DNA from 3 places in the Paenibacillus sp. 1781tsa1 genome. Region 1 is predicted to be linked to each of the others. Evidence: predicted binding sites of a transcription regulator. Region 1 holds the regulator's gene; each other region holds the start of a gene.
What was found. The regulator Rex, encoded in region 1, represses fermentation and respiration genes when NADH is low (regulators of the CRP and FNR family bind a similar motif). The targets are predictions, from matches to a motif close to TTGTGAAATATTTCACAA.

Region 2: a site for Rex is predicted at 4,279-4,296, ahead of nadA (quinolinate synthase NadA). Genes of this name have one in related genera too.
Region 3: a site for Rex is predicted at 7,003-7,020, ahead of nirB (nitrite reductase large subunit NirB). Genes of this name have one in related genera too.

The regions. Positions count from the first base shown of each region.
Region 1 covers NZ_JAMYWY010000001.1:4,441,906-4,452,000, reverse strand. Annotated here, with positions in the region: gene NKT06_RS19995 (tetratricopeptide repeat protein) at 1-633, shown strand, start outside; gene dinG (ATP-dependent DNA helicase DinG) at 776-3,637, shown strand; gene NKT06_RS19985 (redox-sensing transcriptional repressor Rex) at 3,856-4,509, shown strand; gene NKT06_RS19980 (amidohydrolase) at 4,496-5,800, shown strand; gene NKT06_RS19975 (cell wall elongation regulator TseB-like domain-containing protein) at 5,840-6,370, shown strand; gene NKT06_RS19970 (hypothetical protein) at 6,671-7,198, shown strand; gene NKT06_RS19965 (AAA family ATPase) at 7,191-8,693, shown strand; gene NKT06_RS19960 (3-hydroxyacyl-CoA dehydrogenase family protein) at 8,827-9,699, shown strand; gene NKT06_RS19955 (acetate/propionate family kinase) at 9,696-10,095, shown strand, end outside.
Region 2 covers NZ_JAMYWY010000001.1:60,436-70,530, reverse strand. Annotated here, with positions in the region: gene NKT06_RS00330 (type III pantothenate kinase) at 1-728, opposite strand, end outside; gene nadC (carboxylating nicotinate-nucleotide diphosphorylase) at 735-1,601, opposite strand; gene nadB (L-aspartate oxidase) at 1,598-3,232, opposite strand; gene nadA (quinolinate synthase NadA) at 3,268-4,206, opposite strand; gene ftsH (ATP-dependent zinc metalloprotease FtsH) at 4,506-6,551, opposite strand; gene hpt (hypoxanthine phosphoribosyltransferase) at 6,652-7,191, opposite strand; gene tilS (tRNA lysidine(34) synthetase TilS) at 7,244-8,683, opposite strand; gene NKT06_RS00295 (serine/threonine protein kinase) at 8,728-9,675, opposite strand; gene NKT06_RS00290 (VWA domain-containing protein) at 9,659-10,095, opposite strand, start outside.
Region 3 covers NZ_JAMYWY010000001.1:5,013,959-5,024,053, forward strand. Annotated here, with positions in the region: gene NKT06_RS22625 (DUF58 domain-containing protein) at 1-540, opposite strand, end outside; gene NKT06_RS22630 (AAA family ATPase) at 544-1,500, opposite strand; gene spoVAE (stage V sporulation protein AE) at 1,710-2,060, opposite strand; gene spoVAD (stage V sporulation protein AD) at 2,066-3,082, opposite strand; gene spoVAC (stage V sporulation protein AC) at 3,079-3,582, opposite strand; gene NKT06_RS22650 (M42 family metallopeptidase) at 4,265-5,338, shown strand; gene NKT06_RS22655 (hypothetical protein) at 5,519-5,842, shown strand; gene NKT06_RS22660 (metal-dependent hydrolase) at 6,126-6,833, opposite strand; gene nirB (nitrite reductase large subunit NirB) at 7,110-9,539, shown strand; gene nirD (nitrite reductase small subunit NirD) at 9,595-9,921, shown strand; gene NKT06_RS22675 (formate/nitrite transporter family protein) at 9,969-10,095, shown strand, end outside.

The sequences.
Region 1 (10,095 bases):
TTCGCAGAAATGAACGACATGTTAGATGAAATTATCAAGAGCTATCCTTCCGCTGAAGGTCTGAACAAACAAGAATTGCTGCAAAAGTGGAACTTGCTTAAGCGGATGAGTGACGGAATGCTGGATGAATGGCTGATGTTTGAAGAAAAGATGAGCCAGGTGAGGGAGCGGGAGATGGATAAGCCTGCTTCCCTTGAACCGGAACAGGAAGCTGTTACCGCTCTGCCTGAACTCCATCTGGAATGTTTCAGTCGAGGACAGGGCTATTTCAAATTACAGATGTATCCGCAGGCGATCTTGCAGTTCTCCCGGGTTGTGACCGACCATCCGGAGAGTGCATTGACTCGTTTTTACCTGGCACTCGCCTATCTGAATTTGGAACAAATGGCGGAAGCAGGGACACATTTGCAGCAGATCATGTACCTTAAGGGTTCACCTCGCTTGAAGGGACTTGTATGTAATGCCCTGGGCTGTATTCAAGCCAAGCTTGGGAATCCGGAGGGTGCATGTTCACTCTTTGCACAGGCCCTTCAGTATGACCCGACGTTGACCGAACCACTGTACAACATGGAAGCATGCAGGTTGAACAGGGGAAAATTGCAATATGCTAATCAGCTGACGACCCTTCATTAAGCGGGAATTCGGCGACAAAAAAACGGTGTTCCCTCCTTTGGCATAGCGGCGGGGACACCGCTTTTTTGTCAGTTAATTTTCAAATCCCCTTTTTTTTGCTATGCTGTAACATAGACTGGAATGGAAGGGACCGTATATTGCAATGAAATTTGCCGTATTGGATTTCGAAACAACCGGCACGCAGTCCGACGGTGAGATTATACAAGCCGGACTTGCCATCATAGATCATGACTTCAGCATAACTCAAATATATAGTTCTTATGTGAACCCTGGTGTCCCGATTCCCCCGTTTATCTCGGGGTTAACGGGTATTACCGATGAAGATGTGGCGGACGCTCCTTCACTCGAAGAGATGATGATGGAGATGGTTCCGCTGCTTAACGATGTGGTGCTTGTTGGACACAACGTAGCTTTTGATTTTCACTTTTTGCAGAATGCTCTTGACCGTTGTGGTTATCTGCCGTTCACTGGCCGTATTCTGGATACCATTGATTTTCTGAAGATTACGTTCCCATCACTGGGTTCTTATCAACTCGGTTATGTGTCTACTGAATTTGGATTTCAACATGATCGCCCTCATCAGGCAGACAGTGACGCACTGGCGACAGCCTATGTGCTGCTCAAGTGTCTGGATGAGTTAAAGGAATTACCGCTCATAACGATTCAGCGGCTCAGTGACCTGTTCGCACCAGAAGACAGTGACTTGGGTTGGTTCTTGGACGGGATGCGCAGTGAGAAGGAAGCAGAGCCGATTCAGGATCTGGACGGACATACCTATTATCGGCAGCTTGCTCTTAATGTAAGTGATTGGACCGATATTGGTGCACCACGTGATGAACGGGAGGGTAACCCCCTCGATGGTGTAAGCTTCGAACAGTTTATGGACCAGGTTCGGGAGAACCTGAAGGATACGTTGGATCATTACGAAGAGCGTGAAGCGCAGACTCAAATGTTCAGCAGTGTAAGGCAAGCCCTGGATGAAGAGAAACATCTCTTGATCGAAGCTGGAACGGGTACCGGTAAATCTCTGGGTTATCTGTTGCCAGCGATTTACGAAAGTGTGAAACAAGAACAGAAAGTCATGGTCAGCACCCATACGATCAATCTGCAGGAGCAATTGAGAGAGCGGGATATTCCAATGCTGACCCAAGTGGTTCCGTTTCCGTTTAAGGCTGCTGTCTTCAAGGGACGTGGACATTACCTGTGCCTGCGCAAATTCGAGCACAAAATCAATAAACGTGAATTCGCCACACCCAAAGAGGATTATTTCACAGCCGCTCAGATGATCGTGTGGCTTACTCAGACCGAAACTGGAGATGATGAGGAGCTTAACCTTAGCGGACGCGGAGGCGACTTCTGGGAGACGGTACAGAGCGAATCTGAGTCCTGTCTGGGAAGATCCTGCCCATGGTTCCGCAAATGTTTCTATCATCGCGCCAAACATGAGGCCGGGTTGTCTGATATCGTAATTACCAATCACTCCAAACTGTTTACGGATGTCAAAGCAGCACATCAGCTGTTGCCAGCCTATGAGAGTCTTGTGATCGATGAGGCCCATCATCTGGAGGATGTAGCTGGTAAACATCTTGGAATGCATATGAAATATTTCACGTTGGTTCATACCCTGACCCGTCTGTTTAAAGACAGTCGTAATGGACAACTGCCTATGCTTCGTTCGCAGTTATCCGGGCATGAAAATTCGGTGCAATGGGGCTCCATGGTGGATCAGATGTTCCCGCTAGCTGTTGAGGTTAAGGAACTGTGGGATCGTATGAGCGATGCCCTGTTCGGTCTTTTGCCTGAACGAAGTGATGCTTCACCGGGAGAGACAGGGCAATTTTCCCTGCGCCTGAAGGCATCTCAGAAACCTGCGAAATGGCAGGAGTTGCAGGATCTGGAGAACCAGATCTATGTGACTCTGGGCGATTTGGTTCGCAAAGGGGACAAATTGCTGCTTGAGGTGAAAGAGGATCAGGATGACTATCAATCGGATAGTCTGATTACGGACATTACAGGATTGCTGAAAGATCTGACCACATTGAAGGAGAATCTGCGATTCTTCATGCGTATGGATGATGCCAAAACGGTGTACTGGATGGAAGCCAGCGGTCAGTTCCGAAGTAAATCTCTTCAACTGTATGCCGTACCTGTAGATGTCAGTGCACAACTGAAGGATTTGTTCTTTGATAAAAAGAAAAGTGTTGTGCTTACATCGGCTACGCTATCTGTAGATAAGTCATTCCAGTTCATGATTGAGCAGCTTGGCTTACAGGAAGCCTCCGAGAATAATCGGCTGTTAACGTCGATGCTGCCGTCACCATTCAATTATCGCGATCAGGCACTTCTAGTGATTCCCCGTGATTTCCCAAGTGTGAAAGGCAGTGTGGGTGATGCGCACTTTGTCAATATGCTGGTGCAATCACTTGCAGAGACCGCAATTTCCACGCGTGGACGCATGATGGTTCTGTTTACTTCATACAAGATGCTGCGACAGGTCTATGATCCGCTGAAGGAGGCACTGTCTGGTAACGACATCTCGTTGTTGGGCCAAGGTGTGGACAGTGGAAGCCGCTCCAAGTTGACTCGCAGGTTCCAGGATGCCAAAGCTACGGTACTCTTGGGCACGAGCAGCTTCTGGGAGGGTGTAGATATCCCGGGAGAAGCACTGACCTGTCTCGCTATTGTGCGCCTGCCTTTCCAGCCGCCGAATCATCCGTTGGTGGAAGCCAAGAGTGAGTTGCTCCAGGAGCAAAAGAAAAATCCATTTATGAAACTGTCTGTGCCGCAAGCGGTCATTCGTTTCAAGCAAGGATTTGGCCGATTGGTGCGTACAGCGAAGGACAGAGGTATTGTCATTGTTTATGATACACGTGTGATTGAAGCGTACTATGGCAAATTCTTTTTATATTCATTACCTGGTCCCAAAATGGAGCATATGCTCACGGAGCAGATGGTTCCACGAATTACCGAGTGGTTAGAAAAACCTGTTAATGAACAAGAATAATGGTTGTTTTGTTCGTTATATCATTGCATGACACGATCATTTGGCGTTAAACTTTATTAGATATTTCCGTATCCGATTAATGCAGTTGCACGTAAGAACTTATAACCTAAATTACAAGGAGCATTCTGTATAAAATGTCACGTCTATCTTGGAGTTTATACAGAATGCTCATCTTTTCATCTATTATTTTATCGTGGCATTGGTAAGGGGGAGCAAGAATGAAATCGGATAAAATTTCGGAAGCGGTGGTACGACGTCTGCCTGTATACTTGCGCTATTTGAACGAGTTGCATCAGCGTGAGGTGGCTACTGTTTCTTCTCAAGAGCTTGGACAGAGGCTGGATCTGAATCCTGCCCAAATTCGAAAAGACCTGGCTTACTTCGGTGATTTTGGTCGAAAAGGGATCGGATATGATGTATCCTATTTGATCGAGAAAATTCGTCACATTCTCAAAATTGATCAGCAAATTAATGTAGCTCTGGTAGGCGCGGGTAACCTCGGACAGGCCTTGTCCAACTACAACGCATATCTGAAAGACAACATGAAGATTGTTGCTGTATTCGATGCATATGGACCGAAGATTGGTAGTCAAATCAACAGTTTGACGGTAAAACCAATGAATGAATTGACGGAAGCGGTTAAGACGGATAACATCCGCATCGGGATTATTACAGTTCCAGATACGGAAGCTCAAAATGTAGCCGATCAGCTTATTGAATCCGGAATCGAAGCAATTCTTAATTTTGCACCAACCATTCTAAAAACACCGCCACATATCCGCATTCACCATGCTGACTTTACAACGGATCTGCTTAGTTTGGCCTATTACTTGGAGACTGGAAAGGACGACGAGGAAGATGACAACAAATAGATGGGTAATTCATAACGGCAAATTTGCTGTAAATGAAGGCACAACATGGAATGTGGTTCATGGATACATGGTTGTTGAGAATGACAAGATTGTGCATATTGGTGAGACATTGCCGGATGGAGACGAAAATTGCACCAAAGTGGATGGAAAAGGATTGTTTTTCCTGCCGGGTCTGATCAATACGCATGGTCATGCAGCGATGTCGTTGCTCAGAGGACACGGAGACGATCTTGCGTTGCAAGTATGGTTGCAGGAAAAAATGTGGCCGATGGAAGCGAAAATGACTTCACAAGACGTATATTGGGGAACTTCGCTATCCGTGCTTGAAATGTTGAAAGGCGGAACTACAGCTTTCCTGGATATGTATGATCACATGGATCAAGTTGCCAAAGTTGTGGAACAATCCGGTGTTAGAGCAGCACTGGCACGTGGTGTAATCGGGTTGTGTTCGGAAGAAGAGCAATTGCGGAAGCTGGAGGAGTCGGCAGCGTTTGCACGTGAGTGGAATGGACAGGCAGATGGTCGCATCACAACCGTAATCTCGCCACACGCACCATATACATGCCCTCCTGACTACATAGAGAAGCTTGTACAGGTCGCGAATGACCTTAACCTTCCTCTGCATACACATATGTCGGAAACGCTGCGTGAAGTGGAGCAGAACGTTACAGACTATGGACTGCGTCCTGTGGCACATCTGGAGAAACTGGGCTTTTTCTCCCGTCCATCCCTGGTTGCACATGCGGTGCATCTGAATGATGAAGAGATTGAAATTTTGGCCCGCCATGATGTGGCTGTATCCCATAACCCGGGAAGTAACCTGAAACTTGCTTCCGGTGTTGCGCGGGTACCTGCGTTGCTGAAAGCAGGAGTTACCGTGTCACTCGGAACAGACGGACCGGCAAGCAACAACAACCTGGATATGTTTGAGGAAATGAGACTGGCTGCATTGATCCACAAAGGTGTGTCTGGTGACCCGACGGCAGTGCCAGCGGGCGAAGCGTTACTACTCGGAACTTCATATGGTGCTAAATCCATCTTCCTGAACAATACCGGAGCGCTTCAGGTAGGCATGAAGGCTGATTTCATCGCCCTGGACATTGAACAGGCACACTTCTACCCACATACAGACCTGATCTCACATACGATCTATTCGGCCTCTGCCAAAGATGTGGAGCATGTATGGGTAGATGGAAAACAAGTGGTCAAACATGGCGAATGTCTGACGCTGGATGAAGAGCGCATTTTGCGTGAGTCTCAATTGGCATTTGATGGTTTGCTTGCTCGTTAATTGCATTGCAGAGCATCATAGGGAAAGGAAGTTCGGCTTTTGAAGAAAAAAAAGAAGTGGATATGGATTTCGCTGCTTGCACTGGTTCTGATTCTGTTTGGGCTTCAGCGTTATTACGTGTATGTCACACAGGACCAGCGTAAGGAAGAAGCGCTCGCCATACAGGCAGCACAGGAGAAACTGGGCATTACATCTTATGATGAACTGCGTAAGTACATCTGGGGAGATAAAGAAGGCTCTGACAACATCTACTGGACCCTGATCGGCAAAAACAAGGATAACCAGGATGTAATGGTCTGGGTTAAATTCGATGCAAACAATCAACCTGCTACAGGTGCTAACGCTGTACACAGTGAACTGCTGCAGAATGGGATGTCCGAAGCACAGATACGCAATCGCTTTAGTTCCGAAGTTCCTGCCGGTGAGATTAAACGAATCATGCCCGGAGTTGTGAATGGAATATATGTGTGGCAAGTGTATTATAAAGACGGTACGCATAACCACTATCGATTTTATCGTTTTAGCAATGGAGAACAGGTGGACTTGGTCTACACACTCCCGAACAGCTAGAACCAATAGAGTAACTTAGCTAGAGAATCATAGAAATGAAAGAACCGGCAGACGGATATCCGACTGAACCGGTTCTTTGTGTTGCCTGTGAACAGTTTTGATTTAAATAGTTAAAATTAATAATTTATTCATATTTTCGCCTTCGAAATTGTATATACGATGTGATATACTCAGATATGTACTCATTGTTACATTCAAAACAAATAAACCTGTCGAAATTTTCGCAGGAGTCAATGTGCACATATTCGTATATACCAATAAGCCAGTAGGTTAGGCCAAAATCTGGGAGGGGTAATTCACTTGAAGCTAAAAGTATTGCCTATTGCTTTAACTGCCGTCATTTCAGCCGTTGTGTTGTTTGGAGGTTGGTTTGTGTATCGTCAGGTGGCTTTGCAGAATCCGATTGAAAAGATGGTTACCCAGTACGATGGAGTCAATGACGTTCAATTAACTATTAACCGCAATGACGTACAATTGAAACTGGATCTGCAACCTGATGTTGATTTGGGCAGACTGGTACAATATATTCACAAAGAAGGACAGACCTTGATTGGAACTCGTTCACTAAAGTTGGATGTTGTGGATCATTCCAGTGAAGCACTGGAAAGTTGGTGGGGTGATGCGATGTTTACCGTAGCTCAGGCGATGGAGAACAAACAGTACACCGAGATTACACCAACGTTGTCGAAGATGGCGACGAATGGGATAAAGGTAAATACAGCGATGGATGACAACAATGTATATGTCAGTCTCAGAGACGGAGATGCCAGCAAGTTTATTATTCTGCCGCGTGTGCCCGGTCAGATAGGAGTGTGGCCTAATGCCTAAGTGGACCAAAGAAATTGCCATTGGATTTGTCCCCGTGTTGATTATTTTTCTTGCTTTTACTGGTGTTAACATTGTTCCGATTCTAATTGCAGCGGTGTTTGTCGGAGCTTTGTTGTTCATGATGCAGATGCGTGGCGGGATTACCGTAGGCGCTGCACAGGAGCGTAAACGGAAGAAAAAAGGTCCGACCAAGCTTACTTTTGAAGAAATTGGTGGTCAGGACAGTGCCAAGCAAGAATTGCGTGAAGCACTAGACTTTCTCATCAAACATGAAGAGATCCGCAAGTTCGGGATTCGCCCGTTAAAAGGGATCTTGCTGACAGGCCCTCCAGGGACAGGTAAAACGTTGATGGCCAAAGCTGCAGCCCATTACACCGATTCTGTCTTCGTAGCTGCATCGGGTAGTGAGTTTGTGGAAATGTATGTTGGTGTGGGTGCCAGCAGAATTCGGGATTTGTTCAAGGATGCGAGAACCCGTGCCACCAAGGAAAATAAAGAAAATGCCATTATATTTATCGATGAGATTGATGTCATCGGGGGTAAACGTGAGGGCGGACAACAGCGTGAGTATGATCAGACGCTGAACCAGCTCTTAACGGAAATGGATGGAATCTATTCTTCCGATACGCCAAGAATACTGGTTATTGCTGCAACGAACCGCAAAGAAATGCTGGATAGCGCCCTGACACGTCCAGGACGTTTTGACCGCCATATTCAAGTGGACTTGCCTGACAAGAAGGGCAGAAAGCATATTCTGGAACTGCATGCGGTGAATAAACCTCTGATGAAAGAAGTTAATCTGGAGAAGACAGCGGAAGAATCGTATGGTTTCTCCGGTGCACAGCTCGAAAGTGTGATGAATGAAGCAGCTATATACGCCATGCGGGATGGGCTGTTACACATAGAACAACGTCACTTGTCTCTGGCTATTGATAAAGTCATGATGGGCGAGAAGACAGACCGTGAGTCCAGTGTGGAAGAGAAGAAAAGGGTTGCCATTCATGAATTGGGACATGCCATTATGGCTGAACTTGTTCGTCCGGGCAGTGTAAGCCAAGTAGCACTTAGTCCGCGTGGACAAGCGCTGGGATATGTGCGTCATAACCCGCAACAGGAACAATTCCTTTATACGAAGCGTTTTCTGGAAGAACAGATTATGATTGCACTCGGAGGAGCAGCTGCGGAGGAAATGTATTACGGTGGACGTTCCACAGGTTCACGCAATGACTTCGATCAAGCAACCAATGTCGTGCAAACGATGATGGCTTCGGGGTTGACTTCACTCGGGATTGTGAACATGGATATGGTCACAACCGAGGAGCTTATGCGAGAGAATAAATTAATACTGCAAGAACTAATGGAACAGACGAAGCGGTTACTTGAAGAACAACGGACAATTTTCGACAATTCACTCGACATCCTCATTCGAGAGGAAGTATTGTCTGGCGAACAATTTCGTTGTCAATTTCGTGACAGTGCCCGTCTACCAGCATAATTTATTTATGCTGGTTATTTTTTTTTACATTTCACTCGTGCTAAGATATTATTATATGTTGGGTCGAAATTTGTAATTTTCGGCGAACAGGGTACAATAGAGAAATAGAGAACCGAAAGGATGGAGCAGAACCATGTTTTTCAAAAAAATAGGAGTTGTCGGCGGCGGTACGATGGGGCAAGGTATTTCCCAGATGCTCGCAGCCAAAGGACTTGATGTGCTTCTCGTGGAGCATACAACACAAAAACTGGATCATGCCTATGACATGATCGAAACGAACCTGGATAAACAATTGGAGAAATGGGCGATTACAAAAGCGGAAAAGAAATTGATTCTTTCCCGTATTACCAAGGTAGCTCATTTAGCTGAACTTGGAACTTGCGACATGGTCATTGAGACAATCTCAGAGGATCTGGATGCGAAAAAAGCAGTATTCAGTCAACTGGACCAAGTTTGCCCAAGCAATGTCATTCTGGCAAGTAATACATCCACGCTGAGTTTGACCGAGCTTGCAAGCTCGACCAAATACCCAGAGCGTGTTATTGGTATGCACTTTATTCACCCGGTATCCCGGGTTGATCTTGTAGAGATTATTCGTGGACTGAAAACTTCGGATTCGACATTCGAGGAGACCAGACGTTTTGTTGAAGAAGTAGCGGACAAAAAAGGAGTCATGATCTATGAATCACCTGGATTTGTAACTTCCCGCTTGATCTGCCTGTTGATTAACGAAGCGTTGCATGTATTACAAGAAGGTGTTGCATCTGCTGAAGACATCGATGATGCAATGCGTATCGGATACAACTTCCAACATGGACCACTCGAAATGGCTGACCGTTTCGGATTGGATTCTGTTGAAGCTGCACTCGAAAGAATGTTCCGTGAATTCGGAGAATTGAAATATCGTCCTTCTACAGTCCTGAAGAAAATGGTGCGTGCAGGACACCTGGGTGTCAAAACAGGCGAAGGATTCTTCAAGTACGACAAGGATGGTGACCGACTGTGAAAGTACTCGTAATTAATGCGGGGAGTTCCTCGCTCAAATATCAACTGTATAACATGACTGACGAATCTGTTCTGGCTAAAGGTTTGGTAGAGCGGATCGGAATGGATTCCTCCATTCTGACACACAAACCGACAGGCCGTGAGGATGTTACAGAAGTTAGTGAAATTTTGGAACACACAACAGCAATCCGTAAAGTCATTGATATTTTGACTGACAAAGAAAATGGCGTACTGGATTCTGTAAGTGAGATTCAAGCTGTTGGACACCGCGTTGTTCATGGTGGTGAAGCATTTAAAGAATCTGCACTGGTAGATGATGCTGCCAAAGCTGAAATTCGTCGTTTGTTCGACTTGGCTCCACTTCATAACCCGGCAGCAATGATGGGTATTCGTGCGG
Region 2 (10,095 bases), 4.4 Mb from region 1:
AGCGTAAGCAGCGGATCAACTTCCTCTATACTACGGGTTTCTTCTGCGATAAGTGTAGCGAGACCACCCGTCGCGATAACTCTGGGCTTCGCACCCATCTCCTCGCGAATGCGTTCTACAATACCGTCTACCTGCCCTGCATAGCCAAATATAATACCTGCTTGCATGGCATGAATAGTATTACGGCCAATGACCTTTTTAGGTTTCTCCAGCTCTATACGCGGCAGCTTGGATGCCCGCTCATAGAGCGCTTCAGTGGCGATCTGAATGCCAGGTACAATAGCTCCCCCCAGGTAGTGACCTTTCTCGTCAATACAGTCAAAAGTCGTTGCGGTACCGAAATCGACCACAACGAGAGGGCCGCCATATTTCTCAACGGCTGCCACTGCATTAACAATACGATCTGCACCCACTTCACGAGGGTTCTCGTATCGCAGGTTCAAGCCAGTTTTGATGCCAGGCCCGACGAGTAAAGCTTTTTTGCCTACATATTTCTCACACATCGCTTCGATGACATTCACCAGTGGCGGAACCACAGATGAGATGATGACACCTTCGATGTCACTTGCCCTGATGCCGGACATATGAAATAAATTATAAATCAATACGCCGTATTCATCCACTGTTGACTGACGGGATGTACTCAGACGAAAGTGGTGCAGCAATTCCCGGCCTTGATATACACCGAGCACCATATTGCTGTTCCCCACGTCTACAACTAGAATCAAAGGGGTTCACCCCTCTTTCTTTTCATTTAAATCCAGGCTGATATCCAGGCTCTCAAAAGAATAGGTTAACCTGCCAACCGAAATTACATCCACACCACTCTCTGCAATACCACGAATGGTCTGGAGGGATACGTTACCGGATGCTTCAACCTTCACATGAGGAGCCTGTTCACGTATAAGCTCAACCGCTTCACGCATCCGCTCTGGATGCATGTTATCCAGCATAATGATATCTGCCCCGGCTTGCAAGGCTTCTCTCACCTGCTCCAGATTTTCAGTCTCCACTTCAATTGTCATCGTATGTGGAATAACAGTTCTGGCACGCTGTACCGCCTCGGTGATTCCGCCTGCACCCTTGATGTGGTTATCCTTAATCATAACAGCATCGTACAGTCCAAATCGATGATTCGCTCCGCCACCCACGCGCACTGCGTATTTCTCAAGTAATCGGTGACCCGGCGTTGTCTTACGTGTATCCACGAGCCTGGTCTCAAGACCATCCAGCACATCTACGTAGGCACGCGTACGCGTAGCAATTCCGGACATACGTTGCAGCAAATTGAGTGCCAAACGTTCCCCCGTAAGCAGTGAATGTGTACTTCCCTCTACCTCGGCCAAAATCGTGCCGTGGGTAACCTTGTCTCCGTCTGTTACCTTGGGTGTAAATACAAGATCGGGATCAACGACCTGAAATACCAGCTCAGCCACAGTCATGCCTGCAATAATACCATTGTCTTTGGCGTGTATAATGGCCTTGGATTGGTTGCCTGCTGGGATCGTCACACTCGTTGTAACGTCGCCTGCACCAACATCTTCACGAAGCCAGTTTTTGATTGATTCGATAAGCCCTTCATTATATCCGTTCAGTATCATGACATCAATTCCTCCACAATCGCTTGTTCTCGCTGCTGCAGACTATGCTTCTGCCACACGTTATCATCACGTGCCGGGAAATCCTCACGATAGTGAGCCCCCCGACTCTCCTCGCGGTGTAATGCTCCGCTTGTAACTAACCAGGCACAGGTCAGAAGATTGGCATACTCCAGCTCTTCCTTATGAGTGAGTGTCTGATCAAAAAATTGCAATTCCTGTTGCAACTTGTCCATGGCCTTCTGCAGGTCCTCACCTTTCCGGCGCAAGCCTACCTGACGAACCATCATTTTCTGTAATCGTAAGCGTCTTTCGGATATCGGCTTTTGCTCTTCCATGATCTTGTTGATCTTGCTATTCATGGTTCCAGATGAAGGCGCACCCGCTCTTACTTGTAATGAACCAAGCTGAGGAAGAGATTGAATACGATCAACAATTCTCCGCCCAAATACAATCGCTTCTGATAAAGAGTTGCTTGCCAGGCGGTTAGCTCCATGTACTCCTGTAGAAGACACCTCGCCACAAGCAAATAATCGAGAGATGCTGCTCTCTCCACTCAAATCCGTTTTCACTCCACCCATCATGTAATGGGCAGCAGGTGCAACGGGAATCCAGTCCGTTGTCATGTCTAATCCATAACGCATACAAGTCTCATATATGGTAGGGAACCGATGCTTGATCATCTCTGGCTGTTCATGCGTAATGTCCAAATACACAAAGGTACTGTTGGTGGACTCCATCTCACTAACAATCGCTCGTGCCACGATATCGCGTGGTGCTAGTTCAAGCTGGGCATGATAACGATCCATGAAGCGTTCGCCCTTCACATTGCGCAGATATGCTCCTTCGCCGCGTACTGCTTCTGACACAAGAAAACGCGGGGCCCCCGGGTAACAAAGAGAGGTGGGATGAAATTGGATGAATTCCATGTCACGCACGATAGCACCAGCCCGATAAGCCATCGCTACACCATCGGCAGTAGCTACGTCGGGGTTCGTTGTGTATCGGTATAATTGTCCTGCCCCACCAGAGCAAAGAACGGTTGCCTGTGCCTTCACGAATACTTGCGATCCGTCATCCTTCTGAACCAGTGCGCCAATGCATTCCCCTCGCTCTGTAATCAGGTCAACAACAAAATGCTCATCCCATACTTCAATCCCAGGATGCTCATTCACTTCGACAGCAAGTGCACGTACAATCTCATATCCCGTGGCATCCCCGTTGGCATGCAAAATACGGCGGTGGCTATGCGCACCTTCCTGCGTCAATGCCAACTCGCCGTTCTCCAGATCAAACAAAGTACCTAAACGAATCAGTTCCTTCACTCCGTCCGGACCCTCATTCACCAATACCTCTACCGCCTCGGAGCGGCATAAGCCCGCTCCTGCAACAAGTGTGTCCTGCAAGTGGTATGCAGGTGAATCATCCTCAGCAATAACCGCAGCGATTCCTCCCTGCGCATATCTGGTGTTACTTTCAAGTAATGACTTCTTCGTGATCATTAATACACGTTGTTGTTCACTTGCCTTAATGGCAGTAAACAAACCAGCAATCCCTGAGCCTATAACCAATACATCCGTCTCTACCATGGGTAGCGCAGACAGATCAAAATCAACTAAATATTGCGGTATCATGTTATTCACCTGTCTTGGAGCAAGAGTAGCGCATCCTATTTTACCAACAACATGCGCTCTAGTGATTCTCTGGCTTTGTCGGCAACAGCCGGTGGCACGTAGATTTGCGGCTTCATCGTTTCCAGGCATTTCACCAGTTTCTTCAAGTTGTTCACCTTCATATTGGGACATACAAGAAACTTGGTAGCAAAGTGGAACTGTTTATCCGGACTATCCAGACGAAGCTGATATCCTGTACCATCTTCGGTACCTACGATAAATTCCTTCGCTGATGAATTTTTGCAATACTCCAGAATAGCTGTTGTGCTACCTACAAAATCACCCATCTCTACAACCTCAGGTCGACACTCTGGATGAACAACAAACTCTGCATTTGGATGCTTGGCTCGCATTTCCACCACATCTTTGACTGTGAGCATATCATGCGTGTTGCAGTAACCTTCCCAGATAATCATTTTCTTGTCTGTATGCTGCTGCACATAATGTCCCAAATTTTTATCAGGTACCCAGATAATTTCGTCGGAATCCACTGATTGAATAACCCGAACCGCATTCGCTGAAGTACAACAGATGTCAGTCTCAGCCTTAATCTCAGCCGAGGAATTGATATAAGTAACAACCTTGGCGTTAGGGTGTTGTGCTTTCAATCTGCGTAGTCCATCCACGTTCACCATATCTGCCATCGGGCAGCCCGCACGTTCATCCGGAATAATAACTGTTTTGTTCGGCGCCAAAATTTTAGCGCTTTCACCCATAAAATGAACACCACAGAAAACAATCACATCGGCATCTGTTTGTGCTGCCTTCTGGGCTAACAGAAACGAATCTCCGCGGAAGTCAGCAACCTCCTGTACTTCATCACGTTGATAATAATGGGCAAGAATAATGGCATTACGTTCCTTCTTCAATTCCATCAGCCGCTCACGCAGCTCGCGGTTCATCTCAGCCTTGCGCTCTAAAGCCAGAGCTTCCACCTGTGATCCTCTCCTTTATCGGGACAGCGTCATGCGCTGTTTCGTAGGGCTAACCTAAGTCGTTAACTTCGCTTGAGAAACGAATCACAAGCGGTTTAACAACTAATTTACACAACGTTCACGACTCTGTCAATAAATGAAAAAGGCCCAGTACTGCGCCTTAACCACCTGTTTGCTAACTGGTTCGCCATCTAACTCCCGTTTATCTTTATCTATCCTCTTTTAAAATAATGGACAAAAAAAGAGAGCCCGAGGGCTCTCCTGATTTCACCTGCTGTCCTAGCCAGATGTATTATGCATTAAGACGTTGGCTTCGTTCCGCCATCATCCGGGTTATTGTTATTACCTTTTTCCAGATTCGGAGCTTCGTTTGGAATATCTCCGGCTGGTGGCTCAGGCGTTTCATCTTTACCTTGAATACGGACACGCACATCACCGATGTTGTCGATGATTGGCTCTCCGCCTTCAGTTGGTGTGCCTTCACCATCATTGTCGTTCTCTGCTTTTGGAGTTAAGGAACCAGTTTCGATCAATTGCTTGATCTGATCCATTTCCAAAGTCTCTACCTCAAGCAAAGTTTGAGCGATCAGATGCATCTCTTTTGAATGTTTAACAAGCAAGTCCTTACATTTCTCATAACATTCATTGATAAAGCGTTGCATTTCCTGATCAATCTCATACGCAATGGAATCCGAGTAATTCTGTTCATGACCGATATCCCGACCAAGGAATACCTGGCCTTGTGAACTTCCGAATTGCATAGGTCCCAATTTCTCACTCATACCGTATTCCATAACCATGCTGCGAACAATACCTGTCGCTTGCTGGAAGTCACTGTATGCACCAGTACCAATCTCTCCGATGAACAATTCTTCAGCTACACGACCTCCGAGAAGTCCGGTTACTTTATCCAACAGTTCCTGCTTGGTAACCAGCATACGGTCTTCTTTTGGCAACATGATTACATATCCACCCGCACGTCCACGCGGGATAATGGTCACTTTATGTACCATATCAGCATGTTCCAGGAAGTATCCTACAATGGTATGGCCTGCTTCGTGATAAGCAACGATTCGTTTCTCACGATCACTGATGACACGGCTTTTCTTCTCCGTACCAACGATGACACGGTCAATCGCTTCGTCAACTTCTTTCATGGAAATATCTTTACGATTACGACGTGCTGCTAGCAATGCCGCTTCGTTCAAGAGATTCTCCAAATCTGCACCAGAGAAACCTGTTGTACGCTTCGCGATAATATCCATCTTCACATCTTTAGTCAGTGGTTTATTACGGGAATGTACTTTCAGGACAGCTTCACGACCTCTTACATCAGGGCGGTCAACCGTAATTTGACGGTCAAAACGTCCTGGACGCAGCAAGGCAGGGTCCAAAATATCTGCACGGTTCGTTGCAGCTACGATGATAATACCTTCGTTAGCTCCGAAACCGTCCATTTCAACGAGCAACTGGTTGAGTGTTTGCTCACGCTCATCGTGACCACCACCAAGACCAGCACCACGCTGACGTCCTACAGCATCAATCTCATCGATAAAGATGATACATGGCGCATTTTTCTTCGCATTTTCAAACAAATCACGTACACGTGATGCACCGACACCGACAAACATTTCAACGAAGTCGGAACCTGAAATACTAAAGAATGGTACACCCGCTTCACCGGCTACGGCACGAGCGAGCAACGTTTTACCTGTACCTGGAGGACCTACGAGCAATACGCCCTTAGGAATCCGTGCACCTACTGCTGCGAATTTACGAGGGTCCTTGAGGAAGTCTACAACCTCAACAAGTTCCTGTTTCTCTTCGTCAGCACCCGCAACATCTTCAAATGTAACCCGCTTCTTCTCTTCGTTATAGAGACGAGCACGGCTTTTACCAAAGTTCATTACTTTACCGCCGCCGCCTTGAGCCTGATTAAACAGGAAGAAGAACAGCAGGAACATAATGATCAAAGGAATAAAGGAAGTCAGCAACGTCAACCAGATGCTGTCACCTTTCATTGGCTCCTGATGATATTGGAAATTGTTAGTTTCACTTGCAGCTACAAGCTCACTAATTGCCTCATCCGTAGGAGGAATATACGTTGAGAAATTTTCTGATTTGGCGCCATCAGGTGCCTTCTTGTATTGACCGGTCACGAGATACGTTTGACCGTTGAATTGAACCGTCAATTCAGAGACATTGTTGGCTTTGATCGCTGCACGCAACTGATCATATCTAGGATTATCGGTGGCTTCGCCGCCATTGCTGACGAACTGGACTATCCCCACCACAACTAAAAAAAGAATCAAATAAAAACCAGAATTCCGGATGAACCGATTCATCCCCTACCTCCTCTCGAGACACTTTAATTATTTTAACATAGCCCGACATGGCTTCTCAACAGAAGCCATGAACAGCTCAAGGCTTGGGTCGGGCAGGATATTAGCTACTATAGACTTCCGGCTTCAAAATCCCGATATAGGGCAGGTTCCGGTACTTCTCCGCAAAATCCAAACCGTAACCAACGATGAACGCGTCAGGAATGTCAAAGCCTGTGTAATGAGCTTCCAACTCAACTTTACGGCCTGAAGGCTTGTCGAACAGCGTAACCACACGCACCGACTCGGCACCACGGTTTTCTAACAGTTCAATCAGATAGCTGAGTGTAAGTCCGCTGTCGATAATATCTTCGACAATCAGAACTTCCCGTCCTTCAACGGCTACATCCAGATCCTTAATGATTTTGACAACACCTGATGACTTGGTGGAAGCGCCGTAACTGGATACCGCCATAAAATCCATTTCAACAGGTACCGTTATGTTTTTAACCAAATCAGCCATAAATATAAACGCACCCTTGAGCACACAAATGACCAAAGGATTGCGGTCTGCATATTCGGCACTTAGTGTTGCGCCTAATTCCTTGACTTTACTCTGAATTTCTTCTTCACTGATCAATACTTCCTGAATGTCGTTCTGCAACTGTGCGAACCTCCTAAGTTATACTATGAAAGCCTTACCTGAACCATAACCACTACCCCTGAATCGCTGAATCGCCTACAGTCATGTACAGGATTGCGGAAGTGCCCTCCCTGACAGGAGCCACACTGGACCGTCGAACACCCGGTAACCAGATGATATGACCTGCTCCATCACATACCACAGGAATACGTGGACGGACAGATGGGGGGATTTTCTCATCGATGAAAATATTTTTCACCTTTTTGCTTCCGTTTAATCCCATTACTTTCATGGTATCTCCAGGTAACCGTGAACGCACAACCAGCGGCATAAGCAGTTGATCCGCATCAAACGCGGCTTGATCCGCCGATTCCGGTACATGATAGTCCTCGGGACTCACCGTCATCAACCGAATATATCGATTAATTGGGGTGAGTGAAAGCTCATAAGTTCCACTCCATTGCGCAAGACGATACTCGTAAGATTGATCCTGTACGTCCGTCCGTATGCCAAAAGAAATCAGATTATACTCCCGAGTGCAGGCGAGTGTCTGTCCTATATCCAGGCTCCAGGTCGTCACATGGGTCTCCATGACCTTGCGTCGAATGGTTTCTATACGGGTAAAGTCGACAAAATCACTGTCCAAAGGCAGATAATTCAATATTAGTTTAATCAACCTTCGTTGTAAAGCGACATGTAACTTCAAGAAGGAAGGCACCTCAAAGGTTTGCCTTCCGCCGTTCACCTGCACTAGACACCTGTATGTGTCATATGCACTCTGCTCCATGAAATCGTCTTCATCACCCACAATTTCGGCAAGCCGATTCAATGACGGCGTGAGTTGTCCATTATACTGCCCCAAAAAAGGAAGCACATCCAAGCGAATGGCATTACGCCGATATTTACGCAAGGCGTTGCTTTCATCATTGAAATACATAAAACCCTGGGTATTACAAGCTTCTACAAGGTCTGTCTTGTTTATACGAAGGCATGGACGAATAAGTTCCACATTTTTTTCTCGCCTTTTAAACTTCATTCCTGAGAGTCCCGACAAGCCGGTTCCACGAAGCAAATGAAGCATGACTGTCTCCGCCTGATCATCCGCATGATGTGCCAAAGCGATGCTTGCGGCATTATATTTGGTAGCTACTTCATGTAGAAAAGCATACCGCTTGTTGCGGGCCGCTTCCTGTGGTCCTTGACCCGTCAGCTCCATATATGAAGGAACATCGGCCTTGGTCCATTCAAATGCAATGCCAAGCTGCTGTGCCAGTTCCATCATTTTCTCCGCTTCATCATCAGATTCGGGACGGAAACCATGATGCACATGCGCACAGATCAATTCAAGCGGGACATGCCGCTTGCTGATCTCGTGCATGATATGCAAAAAAGCCACCGAGTCCGGCCCGCCCGACACTGCGACGATAATCCGATCCCCGGGAACCCATAACTGATGCTCTTCCGCTGCATCCAGCACGTTCTTCACCAGCATGTTCCAGCGTAAAGCCTCCATACCTGTTCCTCATTCCTTGCGTTATGTATATGCACTCTCACAGATCAGAAACGTAGTGCATAGATGAGCACTCCAATAAGTAAAATCACAGATACAGCGAATGCGTTCTTAAGCCAGCGCGGTGTTGTACTTTTGGAACGACGGCGAAGTGGCGTGGGACGAGCCATCATTTCCTTCCACGCTTGTGCCGCATGACCTGCATCACGAAACTGACCTCGTAGTGCCTGAATCGTCCAATTGCGAAAAGGACCCAGTCGTTCACTGCGCTCCACCAGCGCTACGAGCTGATTCACACTTCGCAGTTGCGGTAATCCTTCTGCTGCCAGTGCCTTGAGCGCGTCTGCTTCAAGTACATGAATCAACAATAATGCAAATGCAAACACATCATAGGTACCATCTGCTGTACGGCTGCCTGCATTCCAGAAGCCCCGATCATACCATTCGGTGAACTGCTTAACGCTTCGACCAATAGACGTAACTCCGCCGTAGTCGATCAATTCCACCTGCCCATAATCGGATACCAGCACATTCTGAGGTTTAAGATCACCAAACACCCATCCCGCCTGATGCAATTGTGCCAGCTTCTGCAAGAGCCTAAGTCCAACCAGAAGTGTCCAGTCTGTCCCCTGACGCCGAATGAAGTGATGAAGAGCCTCACCTCTAACGTAACGCATCACATAAAAGGGAATATCCCGGCCACGAACGGCATAATCATCCACATCTTTAAGATAGGAAGGAATGCCGCTCTGCCGAAGGGCTTCATGATTACGCTGTAGTTGAAAAGATTTGAGCACATTGACTTCCGATTGCAGATCTACCGGATCAAACCCCATTTTTAGCGCGTAGTGTTTGCCATTTTCACCCCGTTGGACAAGAAAAACGATGCCATTGGCTCCTTTGCCCAGTAGCTTCCGAATCGTGTAACGACTGCGATTCCATTTCCCTGTAACCACTGTTCCTGGCGGGAAAGAGGCGTCAGACAACGTTGTCACCGAGCATCCCTTCTCTTTCAATGCGATAGTTCCCTTCTATTTCCTGCTGTTTCTCCAGTGTACCATAACGGTAAAAATCAATCACCTTCTGAATTGCAGGACCTGTCGGTGTTGCACCCTTCATCTGCAACCTTCCAAACAGGGACCGAACACGGCCTGGATCCGTTGTCCAGTCAATATCCATTACCGCATCTTCTCCACTGTGTCGTCCCGGGAAATGAAATACGGAAAGCTTGCTCTGACCTACACGCGCCTGCAAACTCAACATTAAATCGCGAATGCCTTCTTCTACCGCAGCCAGTTTGGGCTTCATGCTGGCACTGACGTCTATTAGCAATATCACCTGTAAGGCTGTAGTTTCAGCCATGTCATCCATCACTTCCACGACCCGGGCGCGTTGTGCAGGTTCCAGATCGGTTA
Region 3 (10,095 bases), 570 kb from region 1:
TACCGTTCTTGGCAGTACGCGAAACTCACCTTTGGCCTTAAACTTTCCTCGATGTTCAATCAGCCCAAATATGTCCTCGCTCGCACATTCCGTTTCTGAAAAAACATACTTTCCCCGCTCAAGTGGCGGTGTCTGAAATGACAACTCGCCATTACCTCGCATATTGGGAATCAAACTTTCCTTGAACGACCACGATTCTCCATTATGCCGATGCAGCATTTCACGTACAACAACATAGGGAAGCGGGAGGAATCCCGGAATGGTCAGACTCAACTGTACTTGAACCTGATCACCTGCATGAAGCAGTTCTTCATGGTCCGGACCAGAAGATAGCCTACGCACTCCCTGAGCACGTCGTACTCCGCTGAATCCAGCAATAGCAAGATACACACAGAGCAGGGTCACCATCGAAAGTAACATAAGAGATGTCTTCCCGCCCTGAAACAAAACATAAGCCAGGCAGCACATCCACACCATTGCGATGCTCCATACGCGTGGGTGGCGCAGCCCTTTATTGACTGTACTCAAAAGCGGCTTCATGAACTATTGCCCCATGGAGACGGGCACGCGCACTTGCTGCAGTACGGCATTCAGAACAGCTTCGGAACTCATACTGTCCAGTCTCGATTCGGGACGAAGCACAATACGATGAGAGATCACATAAGGGGCCATCGTCTTCACATCATCCGGGAGCACATAATCACGTTCCTGTAAGAAAGCAAAGGCTTTTACCGCCATCATGAAGGATATGGCTGCCCGTGGGCTGGCACCCAGCAATACAGATGGGTGGGAGCGGGTTTGGCGAACAACATCCAACAGATAGTCCATGACCGGATCACCGATAAAGACTTCCTTGATCTCCTGCTGGATTGCCGAGATCTGGTCCATATGGGTTACGGATTCGAGACGATCCACAGGTTGACCCGACTGATGCGTTTTCAGCAGGGTTTTCTCAATCTCTTTATCCGGATAACCAAGGCTTATTTTCAACATAAACCGGTCTAATTGCGCTTCCGGCAATGTGTATGTGCCTTCAAAATCAATCGGATTCTGAGTTGCACAGAGCATGAACGGATGTGGCAGATCATACGTATCGCCATCAACGGTTACACTGCGCTCCTCCATGACTTCAAGCAATGCCGACTGAGTTTTCGTTGTGGCCCGGTTAATCTCATCAGCCAGCAAGATGTTGGTCATCACGGGACCTGGACGGAAATAAAAACGTTCATCCTTCGGGTGGAACACGGATACGCCCGTAATATCACTGGGTAAAATATCAGGATTACATTGAATGCGTCGGTACTCTCCGCGCATGGATTTCGATAATGCCTTGATCAACTGCGTTTTGCCAGTTCCTGGTACGTCTTCAATCAGAACGTGCCCGCCTGCAAGCAAAGCTGTAAGTAAAAGTTGAATTTCAAAGGATTTCCCCATAATGCAGGATTCCAGATTCGAACGAACTGCGGATATGATTTGGATCGACTCTTTGCGCACAGGCATGTGGTCTAACCTCCTAAAAAAGCATACAGATTTCCTTTTATTGTACATGATCCACGGGCGTGAGTACACTCGAAGGAACTCACAATTTGTTTCCAACCCGTCAGATTCACCGCAGTTCACGCATGAATACGACAAAAAAGGCCCGGATAGAAGTAATCCGAAGCCTTTTTTGAATCAAAATTATGTTCAAATGAATTTGCCATATGATGTTAGCCTTTTGGACGAACCACCAATGCCGCGAGAAAAGAAAAGATGATCGCTGACGATATTCCCGCCGCTGTCAGATCAAAGATCCCGGTTATAACTCCAATCCATCCCTCTTTCTCAAGTTCAGTCAATGCTCCATGCACCAAAGAGTTACCGAAACTTGTGATGGGCACGGAAGCACCTGCACCTGCAAACTTGACCAATGGATCATAGAGACCGAGTGCATCCGCAACCGCCCCTGCCACAACAAGTGTACTCATGGTATGTGCCGGTGTAAGCTTGACACTATCCATTAGAAGCTGTCCTACAACACAGATCAAACCACCAACGATAAATGCCCACAAGAATTGCATCTCATTTATCCCTCCTTTTCTATAGCTACGGCATGTGCGATACAGGGAATAGTTTCACCCTGCTGGTACGAGAGCGGAGACAAGAGCGCTCCAGTAGCAACAACGAGCACCCGTTTGAGTTCACCCTTCTGCATCCGATTTAAAATGTGACCGTAGGTTACCGTGGCAGAACACCCGCAGCCACTTCCCCCGGCAACCACATAAGGCTGTTTCTCCCGATCATAGATCATCAGGCCGCAATCATTGAATACCGTCTGTTCCATGGGAAGGCCTTCTTTTTGCAGAAGTTCTTTCGTAATTGGCAAACCGACGGAAGCCAGATCCCCGGTCACAATGAGATCGTAATAGCCAGGCTCCAGCCCCGTATCCCTGAAATGAGAGATCAGGGTGTCGGCTGCTGCCGGTGCCATCGCTGAACCCATGTTGAAGGGATCTTTGATTCCCAAATCCATGATTCGTCCAATGGTGGCCTTGGTAACTACTGGACCATCACCTGTACGGGACACCACACCACACCCTGAACCCGTAACGGTATATTGCGCATAAGGCGGCTTCTGAGAGCCATACTCCGTCGGATAACGAAATTGTTTCTCAACCGTGCAGTTGTGACTAACCGTACCTGCAAGGACATAATCGCCAGCTCCCGAGTCTACAATCATGGACGCCAGCGCCAACGTTTCCATAGAAGTTGAACAGGCTCCAAAGACACCAAGGTAAGGCACACCCAATTTTCTCGCGGAGAAGGAACTGCTGATAATCTGATTCATCAGGTCTCCACCCACAAAAAAGTGAAGCTCTTCCTTGGTAATATTTGCATTAATCAAAGCTAGCTGGGAGGCCTGTTCGAGCAGTTTGCGTTCTGCCTTCTCCCACGTCTTCTCGCCGATCTCAAGGTTGTCATAGATGTAATCAAAATCAGATGACAAGGGACCCTTGCCCTCATCAGGTCCTACAACTGCCGCCCTGCCGATAATTCGCGGACGATTCTCAAATTGCCACGTTTGGCGACCCAATCGCTTCACAGGTGCCCACCTCCAAATCCCAAAAAGGCGTACACGATGCCTACAATAAAGGCTGCCACGACACCGAATACGATAACGGAACCAGCAAGTTTAAACATGTTGGCCCCAACACCAAGTACCAGCCCTTCAGCACGATGTTCAAGTGCAGCAGAGCACATGGAATTGGCAAATCCGGTTACCGGCACAGCCGTTCCTGCTCCTGCCCATTGAGCCATTTTATCGTATACGCCAAGACAAGTCAGAATAACCGATATGAGAATCAAGACCGCCACCGTAGGATTGGAAGCTTCCTTCGATGTCATGTCGAAACCGGCCATGAAAGCCTCTTGAATGGCCTGTCCAATCAAGCAGACGGTACCTCCTACCAAAAATGCCTTGAGGCAGTTCTTCAGGATTGGACGAGGCGGCTCATGTTTTTTTGCAACTTTTTTGTATTCCTTTTCATCCATGGACAGGGACGACGATTTCTTTTCGCTTCCGGATGCAGATTGAGCTGGCAAGATACAAGACCTCCTCTATGTCAAAATGGTTCAAAGCTACGGCTGAATGCCAATGAGTGTAATCCTATATTCATTGTTTGTTAATCCTCGGAAGGTTATGTATCCGGCGACGAACAGCATATGTTTCCAACAACGTCATACGGTGGAAACAGGTTAGGAATACGCCGGATCTGCGGGCTCATAGATACGTTCTATAAATAAAGAAGAACAATCACGAGCAAGATAAAAAGAACGATGAACAGTACTTTTTCCGTGCCCTCTTCTGGAGGCTTCATTTGATATTTAGCTCCTTCCTGTGTGAAGACAAGGAAATATGGAGTACAAAAAACTTCATAAAATGATGACATCTCCTCTGTATATTCATATTCATTGAACTAGCATCGGGACTGCGGCTACAGCGGATAAAGTCATGAAACATGGATAAGGCAAGCGTCCAAAATATGCCTTAAATACGTGACATAAACATGGACAATCACTTGCGCAAGGTTCATACTGTAATGTGACCAGTGGTTAAATAACAAGTCCTCAACATATTAATGTACGTGTTCAAAAAGTCTGGTTTTCAGTACCAAGAAGTTGAGATGAAGATAGTCGACTTTTTGAACTACATCTAAAAGGACAACAGGCAGGTAGCCGTTCTACTGTGACCTGAAATACATACCAACAGAGGAGTTGTTGACACATGAATGAAAAAACGATGGAAATGTTTCGCACTTTGACGGAGTTTCCCTCCGCATCCGGTTTTGAACGTGAGCTTCGCGGCTGGATGAAAGAGCAGCTTTCCGCTTATACGGATGAGTTCGTCCAGGATCGCCTGGGGAGTCTATTTGGTGTATTACGGGGAGAGGAATCCGGTCCTAAAGTTATGGTAGCCGGACACTTTGACGAAGTTGGTTTTATGACTACGGGCATTACCGAAACAGGTATGATCAAATTCCGTCCACTGGGTGGATGGTGGAGTCAGGCTGTACTTTCTCAACGATTGGAAATCATCACACCTGATCGTCGGATTACCGGAGTTGTAGGTTCTACACCTACACACTTGCTGGACGAGTCTCAGCGGAACAAACCTGTTGATCTGAATTCCATGTATCTCGATATTGGAGCAGACAACCGTGCCGAAGCAGAATCCTGGGGCATTCATCCAGGGATGCAGATTGTGCCAGTCTGTGAGTTCACGCCGATGGCGAACCCGAAAAAAATTATGGCCAAAGCGTGGGATAATCGTTACGGCGTAGGTCTTGCACTTGAATTGGTTGAAGCACTGCATAAGGAAAAACTGCCTAACACACTTTATGCTGGTGCAACAGTTCAGGAAGAACTGGGGCTTCGCGGTGCACGCACGGCGGCCAATCTGATTCAGCCTGATATCTTCTTCGCACTTGACTGTAGCGCAGCGAATGATATGACAGGTGACAAACAGTCATTTGGACATATCGGAGAAGGAGCATTACTTCGTATTTTTGACCCGGGTATGTTCACTCATCGCGGAATGGTGGAATATGTTCAAGATACGGCTTCATCCAATCAGATTAAAATGCAGTATTTCATCTCACCAGGTGGTACTGATGCAGGTCAAGTTCACCTGAGCGGTATTGGTGTACCATCAACAGTTATTGGTATTTGTGCACGTTATATCCATACCTCTTCTTCCATCATTCATACGGATGACTACGATGCAGCCAAAGAACTGATTGTTAAACTGGTTAAAGGTCTTGATCGGACAACGATGAATACCATTATTGATAATGCGTAGTTTGGTTAAATGGAAAATCCTTAAATATTTATGCCTGAAAGAGATGTCCCGTCAGACCGGGATGTCTCTTTTTTTGGTTTAATCAACTAGATTAATAGGTCGAACATTATGGAGACTGCCACATAAGATATAAGATAATGAAAGATCAATAACCAAACACCAACCAGTGGGGGATCTGTTATGGCAGTGGGAAGGAACGGAAAATCAAATAAAGGTTCTAACAAAAAACCAAACGCTGCTAATACCCTCCTTAACGGAAGCCTCAAAGGGAAAAATCTCGAACTGATTGTAGCAGCGTTATTGGTGAGCGGAAAGTTGAGAGTGGATGCTGTCACGTTGTTTCGTGAGGCTACATTGATTGTAGAATTGGTTGGTCAATATAAAACACTTCAAAAGGTCACACCCTCCAATTCAGACAAACTGGTACAATTCCTGGATGAAACTGGCGGCGATATGACGCTGAATGATGTTATACAGGCATTTCAACAGAGGATCAATTCCTAATAGCCAAGAAATGGGGTGGACATCATGTCCGAGTTTGACGGAACCGGGTTTGCGGAACTGTTAATTGTGCTTATTCTTGTTGTTTTATTTGTATTTGGTTCTACTGACATCGATACACTTAGCGGTACACCTACAAAAGTCTGAACTTACTCCTCTCCTGAAATTGTGCTTAGCTTAGTCATCAATGATTTCCGGTCAGAGACCACCAGACACTCTGTTCATGTAAAAATCTTCAATTTAAGAACGCCAGCCCATAAAAATTGGCTGGCGTTTGTCGCTTTAATTAAAGAAATAACGGTGAGAATGCAATCCAGGCCAAAATAAGGGTAAGCACAATGCAGACATTCTCTACAACGGCCCCACGCTTGGTTCCTGTACTCATCAGATTCACCCGTATACGCCATTTGAGCGGTGGTAACGGACGAATGCCACGATTGGTTAATGAATCGGCCAACAGGTGCATCGCATACGCTGTGCCTCCCGCTACCCAGATCTCCGGTCCCTGCTGCTGGGTCGTACTGTAGAGTAAACCAGCCCATATCGCAGTGCCGTATAGGGTATGCGTTAATCCCCTATGCGTTAGCGTAGTGCACAGCATAAGCAGGCTGCCTGCAATCAGATTCCAGGGGGCAAATGCGTGACCGTAGAACACCAGACCGAGTCCAATGGCGAACATCAACACTTTGCGAAGCGAACGCGAAGGCAGGAATGACACGAGCGCAATGAGGATCGCAAGCAACAGGTTCCATGGTTTGGCATGAACATAGAAATACACGAAGACAGCTGTAGGCAACAGAATCGTCTGTAACAACCTGATCAGACTGTTAGGCAAGGCTTTCGATACCAGCAGCGAATTCGGCTCATCGATGTCAGGCAATAATGAACCAATCAGAGCAACCGTAACTGCCGGTGCAGTCACCGGCATACCAGCCAACTGCAGCACAGATAGCGATACGCCTGTCCCGATAATAAGGTGGGATCTTCCCATCATGATGCAAAAACGTCCTTTCGAAGAGATAGGGAACATACATAGCCCACTTTTGATAGTACAACGAAACCAAAACAAGAACAATAGTTCGTATTTCTTATTTGTTTGAAAATAAAAATAAAATTCTGTGATGGGGCTCACACCAAAGAATTTATGACTGAACTATCTTTATTAGTGAATTAAATCACATAAACTATCGTTAACACCTTGTATAATTTCAAATATAAACCATTAAAATTTTGGGTACTGTACAGCGTCTATTCAAGGAGGCATACACACATGAACGGAAAAAAAGAGAACCTCATTATCATTGGTAACGGTATGGCAGGAATCAGTACCGTTGAACAAATTCTAAAATTAACTACGCGATTTGATATTACCGTTTTTGGCAAAGAGCCCTATCCCAACTACAACCGCATTATGTTGTCTTACGTACTGGAAGGAAGCAAAACGCTCGACGACATCGTCCTGAACGACCTACACTGGTATGAAGATTACGGTATTACGCTGCACACAGGCACAACAGTCACACGAATCGATGCCGAGACACACGAAGTTTTGACTGAAGATGGCACTCGTGTTCCTTACGACAAAATTATCATTGCAACAGGCTCCAGCTCCTTCATTCTCCCCGTACCGGGACATGACAAGCAAGGCGTAGTCGGTTTCCGCGATATCGCCGATTGTAATGTGATGCTCTACGCTGCTAAACAGTACAAAAGAGCAGCCGTTATCGGGGGCGGACTGCTGGGTCTTGAAGCTGCCAAAGGTTTGGTACAACTCGGCATGGAAGTTACCGTAGTGCATCTGATGGAAGATCTGATGGAGCGTCAGCTTGATCCGCAAGCTTCAGCCATGTTGAAGGCGGAACTTGAACGTCAGGGTATCCGTTTCAAAATGGGTGCTCAGACTGCCGAATTATTAGGCGGCGAACGGGTTGAAGGAATTCGTTTTGCCGATGATTCCGTACTGAATGTTGATTTTGTTGTCATGGCTGTCGGCATTAAACCCAATACGGCTGTAGCTCGCGAAAGCGGTATGGAAGTGAACCGGGGTATTGTCGTAAATGACTATATGCAGACTTCACTTGACAATGTGTATTCGGTTGGGGAATGTACAGAGCACCGCGGGGTATGTTACGGCCTCGTTGCCCCATTGTTCGAGCAGGGCATGATTCTCGCGAAACATATCTGTGGTGTAGAGACGGCTCCTTATGAAGGTTCAGTAGTATCCACGAAATTGAAAATTTCGGGTGTGGACGTCTTTTCAACTGGTGAATTCATCGACAGTCCGGAACACACCGTCATTTCACACAAAGACGACTGGAAACGGACCTACAAAAAAATTCTGCTCCGCGATAATAAAATGGTCGGTGCCGTTCTCTTCGGTGACATTACGGATTCTGCCGAATTGCAGAAACTGATCAAACAACAGACTAAAATGACCGAAGAATTGTATAGCTCACTCATGGGGACAGGCTGCGGCGGTCATAAGAAAACCACCTCTGTAGAAACGATGGCGGAAGACGAGATTGTCTGTGGATGTAACGGTGTAACTAAAGGCACAATTGTCGATGTCATCACGAACCAAGGACTTACCAGCGTAGATGAAATCAAAGCCTGTACGGGTGCAACCCGCTCTTGCGGGGGATGTAAACCTGTTGTGGAACAGATTCTGCAATATGTACTTGGTGATAACTTCAGCAGTGGAGCCAAACAGGGCATATGCGGATGTACTTCCATGGGACGGGATGAGATTGTAGCCGAGATTCGTGCAAAGGGATTGCAAACGACCAAAGAAGTCATGAATGTACTGGGTTGGAGTCAGCCTGAGGGTTGTTCGAAGTGTCGCCCGGCAATCAACTATTATCTTGGCATGATTGCACCAGACACACATGAAGATGAGAAGGAATCCCGTTTTGTTAACGAACGCATGAACGCAAATATTCAAAAAGATGGGACCTATACGGTTGTACCTCGGATGTATGGCGGGGTGACTACACCAGCGGATCTCAAACGCATTGCTGACGTTTCAGTCAAATATGATGTTAAAGCAGTTAAAGTTACCGGCGGTCAGCGCCTCGACTTGATTGGTGTCAAAAAAGAAGATCTGACTAAAGTGTGGGCTGAACTGGATATGCCTTCAGGTTATGCATACGCCAAATCGCTGCGTACGGTCAAAACATGTGTCGGCTCCCAATTCTGCCGATTCGGTACACAGGATTCCATGGCAATGGGCGCTCGCATCGAACGTAAATTTGAACGCCTCGATCTGCCAGCCAAGTTTAAATATGCCGTCAACGGTTGTCCACGGAACTGTGCAGAGGCATGTACCAAAGATATCGGTATTGTTGGTAACGACGGAGGCTGGGAAATCTTCATCGGTGGTAACGGCGGTATTAAAGCAAGACTGGCTGATTCCCTATGCAAAGTGAAAACGGATGAAGAGTTGATTGAATTGTGTGGAGCGATCATGCAATATTACCGCGAGACAGGTAACTACCTGGAACGGACTTCGGAGTGGGTGGAACGCATGGGTCTGGAGCATATTCGTTCGGTTGTCGTGGATAACCTTGAGGAACGCAAAGCATTGATGCAGCGGATTGAATTCGCACTTGAGCATGTGGAAGAACCTTGGCAAAAAGCGATTCGCAATGAGGAAGGCCAAAGTAAAATGTTCCATGGTATCGAAGTGTCGGCTCGTCCATAAGCAAGCTTGCAAGAATAATACTGGAGAATGTTAAATAGATAAGGAGTGGTTTAAGATGACGACAAAACAATCAGCCACCTACTTCCCTGCCGGAGTAGTTGAAGAATTCCTGCCTCGAATCGGAAGAGTAGTTGAGATTCAGGACCGTCAGCTTGCTGTCTTTCGTGCATCGGATGGCACCATCTTCGCTGTGGATAATCACAATCCCCACCCCAAGGGTGGGCCGCTTGCAGAAGGCATCGTGTCAGGACATTATCTGTACGATCCGCTGTATGATTGGAAAATTGACCTCACTACCGGTGTTGTGCAAGCACCGGACAATGGGCAAGTGCAGATGTATCCGGTGAAGGTAGAGAACGGCCAGGTCTGGATCGAAATATAGCTCCATTGAAACGTTCATAGATTGATGCAAATAATGGGGGAACCGTGATGTATACACCAAGTGTTGAGGGAATTATTGAAGCTGCGGTTAAAAAACGGGATCAGATGAACTCCAATCTTTCACGCTACATGGTTGCCGCCTTAATGGCGGGTGCCTATGTAGGACTTGGCATCG